Regions from separate parts of the Lysinibacillus sp. FSL R5-0849 genome, predicted to be linked through region 1. Evidence: a T-box and tRNA genes for the amino acid it is inferred to sense, from the RefSeq annotation. Region 1 holds a T-box; the other holds one or more tRNA genes.
What was found. A T-box is a leader RNA that pairs with one kind of tRNA and senses whether it is charged. The one in region 1 lies ahead of tyrS (tyrosine--tRNA ligase), so its partner is inferred to be a tRNA-Tyr.

Region 1 (4,432 bases):
ACCTTTCAGAACGTATGTACATGTACATTTTCGGAGCATATTTAACTGTATTCTTCGCTGGCTTCACGTACTATACAACATTCATTCACGTACCTGGTGGCGGTCATTAATACAACTAAAAAAGCGTATCTCATCAACGAGATACGCTTTTTTTATTTTAAAATCCATTTAAAAACGGGTTTGTTTCCATTTCTGCACTGACAGTTGTATAATTTCCATGACCCGGATAGATGATTGTATCCTCAGGTAATGTTAATAATTTGTCATGAATAGATGCTAATAATATTTTGGTGGACCCACCAATTAAATCCGTCCGCCCTACACCTTGTTCAAATAATGTGTCTCCCACAATCGCAAAGCCATCATTTTCAAATACATAGGAAATGCTACCAGGTGAATGTCCTGGTGTAAATACAGCTTGAAACACAAAGTTGCTCATTTCAAATTGTTGCTCTTTTTTAATGATCGTGTCTTGATCTGGTGCAGCTACCCTATAGTCTGGTAATGCAGCATATTTACTAGAGCCATTCTTTTCTGGATCTCCTAGCCAGCTAACCTCTTTTTCATGAATCCATACAGGTACATTAAATGCTTCCCGTACGGCATCCACTGCACCAATATGGTCAAAATGTGCATGCGTTAAAAAAATGGCTAACGGTTTTAAACCATTGCTACGGATTGTTTTAATAAGACGCTCCGCTTCTTCACCTGGATCAAATACGATACATTCTTTGTCTTTATTCGATACGATATAGCAATTCGTTTGGACTGGACCAAGAGAAAAACTACGTACGTTCATCATAGATATCACCTCATTTCTCTATTATACAGGCTTTGCCACAATTTGACGATAAATGTTCATAGTTTGCACTATATTAGTTCTCGACAAAAACAGGTAGAACGATTACAATTAAGGAGGAATATTGTTTACGACATTCATTTTCTGATGTCGAAAGGAGTGTCTATTTTTAATGAACTTATTAATGGTTATTTTTGGTCTAGTTTCAATTTTTGCTGTATATGGTACATTCCAAGCAATTAAAGAAAAGAACCTTTTAAGCGTTGTTTTCAACTTATTAAGTGCTGTCGTCTTTGGATGGTTTGTCATTATGACAATCGTTCATGGCGGGTATCCACCAAAATTACACTAAAATTTAGACAGAAAAAAGAGCAGTCTCTATGTGAGATTGCTCTTTTTTCTTGGACATCATCCCATTTTACTTATTCAATTTTAGAAATCTCTTCTTACCAATTTGCAGGACATCCTCATTCATTAATACTTGAGATAGATCATCCACAGCAATTTTTTCTCCATTTAATGAAACCCCATTTTGTTTAATGAGCCTTATAAAATCACTTTTACTTTGAATAAATTGGATAGAAATTAATTGTGGAATGATATCCTCTATTCTTTCTTTATCAATTTCAAGTAGCAATACAGGAATGTTAGCAGGAATCATCTTCTTCTGGAAAGCAGCTTCAAAATAAGATTTTGCATCCATCGTAGCTGCATGACCATGATATAAAGCTGTCACTATTTCTGCTAATTGTAGTTTTATATCACGTGGGTTCTCTCCGTTTTGTAGCCTTTCTTGAACGGCTTGCACTTGAAGTGGATGCTCATCTGTCGCTAATTCAAAATATTTGATAATGAGCGAATCTGGTAGTTCCATAATTTTTTTAAACATAACTTCAGGCGCTTCATGGACACCAATATAATTCCCCAAGCTTTTACTCATTTTTTCAATACCATCTAATCCTTCAAGTAATGGCATAAAAATAGCAATTTGTTTTTCTAGCCCTCTATGCCTTTGTAAGGTGCGTCCCATGAGAATATTAAACGTTTGATCGGTTCCCCCTAATTCAATATCAGCCTTTAATTCTACAGAATCATACGCCTGCATGAGAGGGTAGAAAAATTCATGTAGGCCAATTGGTATTTGGTGATGGTACCGCTTTTGGAAGTCTTCACGCTCCAAAATACGGGCAACAGATGTAGTAGCAGCCAGCTGGATGACTTCTTCAAACGTTAATTTTGCTAACCATTCACTATTGAAACGAACAGTCATTTTTTCCTCGTCCAACACTTTAAAAATTTGCTCACAATACGTTTTGGCATTTTCCTTCACCAATTCATCACTTAACGCTACACGTCCCTTAGATTTCCCGGTAGGATCGCCAATACGGCCCGTAAAATCACCAATGACAATGACTGCATGATGCCCTAGGTCCTGCAGCTGTTTAATTTTTCGCAATACGACTGCATGGCCTAAATGAATATCTGGTGCAGATGGATCGAGCCCCAATTTAATCGTTAAGGGCTTTTGCTCTTGAAATGAGTGCTCCAATTTTTTTAGTAGCTCGGGTTCATCAACAATTTTGTCAGTCCCCTTTTTAATAATGGCTAACTGCTCCTTTGGTGTTAAAAACATACAAAACATCTCCTTGTAATATTAAAAAGTTAATATTGCAAGATCTATAAGAGTTCTTGACAGGATTACTGTCGCCCAATTTGGCACTAGACGTTCAGATGCAAAAAAAACGCCCTTAGGAATAAATCCTAAGGACGTTAATGAACGTGGTACCACCTTTTTTCGAGAGCTACTCAAATAGCACTCCTCCATTAGTACAGCCGCAGCAATACTATTGCAATGATTACGGATGCAAACCCGTCGTAGCCTACTAAAATTTCGGTACGCAGCTCCAAGATGTATTCACTTTAATATCCCTTGCGCCTCTCAACGACCGGCTACTCTCTGTCAGTTTTTATTAAAGTTACTTGTTCTTTTCCATGCCTTTAACTCTTATACTCCGAAATGTGAAAAACAAATCTTCGTTATGCAGATATTTACACTAATTATAATCACTTCAACAAATTTGTCAATTGCTCAAAGTAAAAGAGAGATCTCATGGCGAGATCTCTCTTTGTTTACTTAACGGATTCTTGTTTTAAATTACCTGTCTTTTCATCATAGAAACGAAGAAGGTCTCCATTGATGATGGCGTCAGAATTTTCGAGCTCCATTGTTGCACGATCAGCGTATGGCTGACATGGCTCCCCATCTATTTCTTCGCCAGTTGATTTATCATAGCAAGCCTCTCCCGCATACACATATTTATCTGTGATAAAGCGTCCGTCACGGAACACTACAAAGTTTTCATGTTCTGGAGAGAATAAATCCGCACCCATTTGCATATCTTTTGACGTTTCAATGCCAAGTAGGTGTAAAATTGTTGGACGTAAATCCATTTGTCCTGCCATTTCAGTCATCTCTTTACCATCGTCAGATCCTGGGATATGGATGAATAAAGGTACTTCCTGTAGCAATGCATTATCAAATGGTGTAATTTGTTCTTTTCCTAAATACTGTGCCATCGCTTTATTATGGTTTTCTGAAATACCGTAGTGGTCACCATACATAACGATAATAGAATTATCATAAACACCTTGATCTTTCAGTTGTTGGAAGAAATCTTTTAAAGCTTCATCCATATAGCGTACTGTTTGGAAGTAACGATTTAATGTACCTGAGTTTGAATCATATTCAGGAATCATAATATCTTCCGGATCCAATGTAAATGGATAGTGATTCGTTAACGTAATAAGTCTTGAGTAGAATGGTTGTGGCATATCTTTCATTAATGCTGCAGATTGCTCTAAGAATGGCGTATCTTTCATTCCCCAGTTCACAGCTTGCCCTTCTTCTACTGTATAAGAATCGATATCATAGAACTTATTGATTTTTAAAGATTGATACATAATGTCACGGTTCCAGAATGATTTATTATTCGGGTGCATGACATTTGTAAAGTATCCATTTTCCCCAAGGCGCTCTGCCATTGAGTTATACGTATTTCCACCATGTGTGAAGAATACTGCTCCACGTCCTAAACCAAATAGTGAATTTTCTACGATAAACTCAGAGTCAGATGTTTTTCCTAGACCTGTTTGGTGATAGAAGTTACTGAAATAATACGTATCTTTATCTTTTGTTAAAGAGTTTAAGAATGGCGTAACTTCATGACCATTCATGTCATTGTTAATGACAAAGTTTTGTAAAGACTCCATAGACACAACAATTAAGTTGCGGCCTTTATATTTCCCAAACATTTCTGGGTTGACTGCTGCCTGATTAGAGCGAACATAGTTGTTTACTTCAACTAATTCACTACCGTCCGCTAACGCACGTTGGGCAGAGGATTTTGTTTGAATATAAATATCATACAAATGGTAATTGTACGTACCAATATTTTTTACAAGTAATTCGCGGTCAAAACTACGTGTTAATAATTGTGGACGCTCTGTTTCAGCTAAACCTAAGTTTAAGAATGACATAGCGATTGCCAGCACAAAAAATGCACGGCGGAATTCCACATTAACTTTAAACGAATTTTTCATTTTTGGTATAAATTTATTCGCTAAGATTAAAAT
Region 2 (4,432 bases), 1.4 Mb from region 1:
AGGTGGAAGTGTGGTGACACATGGAGCTGACGAATACTAATCGATCGAGGACTTAACCAAAAAAGTTTGAAACATTCAATGAACCGTTTATCCAGTTTTGAAAGAATAATTTCTTTTATGAAGGGTTTCAAGATACGAGTAGTTCGAGGAAGCAATAGAGAGAGGGAAGGAGCGTACTCAAGTACGTGACTGACTGAACGACAGAAGCTGACGAAGAAATGCTATGTATATTGAAAGCCGAAAATAGTCTAGTGATGATGGCAAAGAGGTCACACCCGTTCCCATACCGAACACGGAAGTTAAGCTCTTTAGCGCCGATGGTAGTTGGGGGCTTCCCCCTGTGAGAGTAGGACATCGCTAGGCGCAAAAAGTCGCTACTGATACACTCAGTAGTGGCTTTTTTTCTGTCTAAAATTCTAAAAAGTAGATAAAGTAAGGAGGCATTTCTTTGAATGAAATGCCTCCTTACTATTTTAGACAGTTGCTGCTCGTAGTTCGATACGACGAATTTTCCCAGATGTTGTTTTTGGTAACTCATCGATAAAGACAATACTACGAGGATATTTATAAGGAGCCGTCAGTGCTTTTACATGCTCCTGTAGCTCCTTGATTAGTTCTTCTTCATTGTGTCCCTTATAGCCATCTCGTAAGATTACGTAGGCTTTGACAATATGCCCCCTAATTTCATCTGGAGCAGCTACCACAGCACACTCTTGTACAGCATCATGTTTGTTTAAGGCATCTTCCACTTCAAATGGACCAATCGTATAACCAGATGAAATAATAATATCATCGCCCCGACCTTCAAACCAGAAGTAACCATCTTCATCACATTTTGCTTGATCACCTGTAATGTACCATTCACCGCGGAATGCCGCTTGTGTGCGCTCAGGCTCACGATAATACTCTTTAAACAAGGCTGGCGATGATTTGTGTATCGCAATATCGCCAACCTCGCCAACAGGTGCCTCATTGCCTTCATTGTCGATAATACGTACAATATTACCTGGAGTTGGGACACCCATGGAACCAGGTCGTAGCTCCGTGTTTTCCAAAGTACCAATGAGTAATGTATTTTCAGTTTGACCATAACCATCGCGGACTTTTAAACCAAAGTGATTCTTAAATGTTTCAATGACTGGTCGATTTAATGGCTCACCAGCAGAGACAGCACTACGAAGAGAAGATAGATTATAGTCTTTTAAATTCTCAAGTTTCGCCATGATACGATACTCAGTTGGGGTGCAGCAAAGAACATTAACCTTTTCATCCTGCAACAGTTGAAGATATGTTTTTGCATCAAATCCACCATGATAAACAAAGGCAGTAGCTCCCAACATAATAGTAGATAGGAACGGGCTCCAAATCCATTTTTGCCAGCCTGGAGCTGCAGTTGCCCATACTAAGTCTCCTTCACGTACACAAAGCCACTGTGCAGCCGCTGTTCGAATATGTGCATAGCCCCAGCCATGAGAATGGACGACGCCTTTAGGCTTACCTGTTGTTCCAGAAGTATAAGAAAGGAAGGCCATGTCATCGCGTTTAGTAGCAACAGCCGTAAATGTATTTGGCTGAGAGCTAGCCAATTCATCTAAAGAAGTCCAATCTCCTGTAGCTGTTCCGATGACCATTTTGTTTTTTAAAGCATCGACAGAAGACGAAATTTTGTCTACTTCACTAGTAAATACTTCATAGGCGATAACGGCACTGGCAGAAGAATGCTCCATACGATACTCTAAATCACTTGCGCGCAACATCTCTGAACAGGAAATAGGAACAATACCCGCTTTTAAACAGCCTAGGAAAACAAAATAGGCCTCAGGTAGGCGAGGAATAATAACTAATACACGATCTCCTTTTTGAAGCCCCTTCTTCGTAAAGGCATTCGCGTATTGATTCATTTTTTGAACAAGTTCTACGTAAGTAACGGTTTGTCTCTCTTGTTGTGTATTTAACCAACGTATAGCTTGGCGTTCACTATCTTGCGAAAACTTTTCTAATTCCTCTGTGATGTTATAAACATCCGGTGCAATTAAATCCTCTATTACCATTTGAACATTCCTCCCCCTAAAATGATAGAAAATTCATAAAACTATTTTTATTTTAACAATTGCAATAATATACAGCAAGAATATTTAATACACAAAATAGAAATTTTAGATTTAATAGAGAACTATTATACTTTCTAAGTACTATTTAAGAAATTCTCGACAAAAAAATATAATATTTTACACAAATATGTTGCATTATTTAGAATGCTTGCTATAATAATAAATGTACTTAAGAGGTTGTCTAAGACCGATTTGAATAGTATTGTTCCGAAGTAGCTCAGTTGGTAGTAGCACCTGACTGTTAATCAGGTTGTCGCAGGTTCGAGTCCTGCCTTCGGAGCCATTTTTTTGCTCATTTTTAAGATGGCTTTATACATAAAAAAATGTAGAAAAGTGTTGCAAGAATGTAGAAATAATGTTATCATAATTCTTGTCTTGTTTGAGACATAAGTTTGGCCCCTTGGTCAAGTGGTTAAGACACCGCCCTTTCACGGCGGTAACACGGGTTCGAATCCCGTAGGGGTCACCATTTAAAATACATCATCATGATGTACAGGCTTTAAAATGAAAATAAACTGTGATATAACACACCTGTTTCTATGGAGGATTAGCTCAGCTGGGAGAGCATCTGCCTTACAAGCAGAGGGTCGGCGGTTCGAGCCCGTCATCCTCCACCATTATTCTTGTGTTATTTCGGAGGGGTAGCGAAGTGGCTAAACGCGGCGGACTGTAAATCCGCTCCTTAGGGTTCGGCGGTTCGAATCCGTCCCCCTCCACCAGTTTTATAAATGATTGGGGTATAGCCAAGCGGTAAGGCAACGGATTTTGATTCCGTCATGCCTAGGTTCGAATCCTAGTACCCCAGCCATTTTTCTTTTATGAGCCATTAGCTCAGTTGGTAGAGCATCTGACTTTTAATCAGAGGGTCGAAGGTTCGAGTCCTTCATGGCTCACTTTTATAGAATAAAATATATTCAAAAGTGATATAATAAATACAGATAACTAATCTCTTACTGAAAACAGTAGGAGATTTTTTTATGTTATTTGAAAATGAATAAATATGCGTATTTATGTTGGGTTGAGCCAAGTGGTAAGTAGGCTTTACAATAGTCTTATAACTTTTAGGGGGTATAAAAACATGAATAAACTTAATATTTCTATTATTGGAGTACCAACAGATTACGGACAAACACGCCGAGGCGTAGATATGGGACCAAGTGCTATTCGTTATGCAGGCGTTGTTGAACGTTTAGCAAGTATTGGACACGAGGTACAAGATCAAGGGGATATTCGTGTTAGTCAAAAGCATGCAAACGCGACAGTAGATGAAAAGTTATTGAATTTAGAGGAAGTAGTAGAAGTTAGTACGGCTTTAGCTAATAGCGTACATGAAGTAGTCGAACAAAAAAAATTCCCACTTGTATTTGGTGGTGACCATAGTATTGCTATTGGGACACTTGCAGGATTAGCGGAACATTATAAAAATCTAGGTGTTATTTGGTATGATGCACATGCAGATTTAAATACACCTGAAACTACACCTTCCGGCAACATACATGGAATGCCTTTAGCAGTTAGTATTGGGCTTGGGCATGAACGTTTAGTTCAAATTCGTAATAATGTGCCAAAAATTAAGCCAGAAAACGTTATTATTATAGGAGCTCGTTCTGTAGATCCTGGTGAGCGTGATTTGATTCGTGAACAAGGGATTAAAGTATACACTATGCATGAAATTGACCGACTTGGCATGACGCGTGTTATGGAAGATGCACTTGCCTATTTAAAAGAGCGAGATGTTGATGGATTACACCTATCGCTGGATTTAGATGGACTTGACCCTCTTTATACACCAGGTGTTGGAACACCAGTGCCAGGTGGAATTACGTATCGAGAAAGTCATTTAGCGATGGAAATGTTACAAGAGTCTGGAATGTTAACTTCAGCAGAGTTTGTAGAAGTTAATCCGATATTAGACGAGAAAAATACAACAGCAAATGTAGCTGTTGCTTTAATGGGATCTTTATTTGGAGAAACTTTAGTTTAAAGAAAATTTTTCAAAAAATTTCCTGTTGCCACATTGCATAAAAATCTTTTGCTATAATTGAAATAAAACGAAACTTTTCTTATTGATGGGTCGTATAGTATAAGACAGTTGTAAAGGTGGAGAAGTCAACACAATGGATGCGTTAGTAAATAAGAGAATAAAACAAGTGCTTAAAGGCGATCAAAACGCATTTGCCGATATTGTGAGTCTCTATCAGCACAAACTGTACCAAGTATGCTATCGAATGTTAGGTAACAAACAAGAATCTGAAGATATTGCTCAGGAAGCTTTTGTTCGGGCATATATGAATTTGCATACTTTTGATCAGAAAAGAAAG

Region 2: it has a tRNA-Tyr gene. The T-box ahead of tyrS (tyrosine--tRNA ligase) is inferred to sense a tRNA for this amino acid. The anticodon was not compared.

What each region holds. Positions count from the first base shown of each region.
Region 1 covers NZ_CP152004.1:3,032,425-3,036,856, forward strand. Annotated here, with positions in the region: gene MKY80_RS14855 (DUF2626 family protein) at 1-110, shown strand, start outside; gene MKY80_RS14860 (MBL fold metallo-hydrolase) at 158-802, opposite strand; gene MKY80_RS14865 (DUF2759 domain-containing protein) at 972-1,151, shown strand; gene tyrS (tyrosine--tRNA ligase) at 1,218-2,432, opposite strand; T-box leader at 2,560-2,801, opposite strand; gene MKY80_RS14875 (LTA synthase family protein) at 2,930-4,432, opposite strand, start outside.
Region 2 covers NZ_CP152004.1:4,464,333-4,468,764, reverse strand. Annotated here, with positions in the region: rRNA gene MKY80_RS22190 (23S ribosomal RNA) at 1-60, shown strand, start outside; rRNA gene rrf (5S ribosomal RNA) at 248-363, shown strand; gene MKY80_RS22180 (acyl--CoA ligase) at 474-2,051, opposite strand; tRNA gene MKY80_RS22175 (tRNA-Asn) at 2,318-2,394, shown strand; tRNA gene MKY80_RS22170 (tRNA-Glu) at 2,506-2,580, shown strand; tRNA gene MKY80_RS22165 (tRNA-Val) at 2,653-2,728, shown strand; tRNA gene MKY80_RS22160 (tRNA-Tyr) at 2,747-2,830, shown strand; tRNA gene MKY80_RS22155 (tRNA-Gln) at 2,845-2,919, shown strand; tRNA gene MKY80_RS22150 (tRNA-Lys) at 2,932-3,004, shown strand; gene rocF (arginase) at 3,190-4,095, shown strand; gene sigW (RNA polymerase sigma factor SigW) at 4,229-4,432, shown strand, end outside.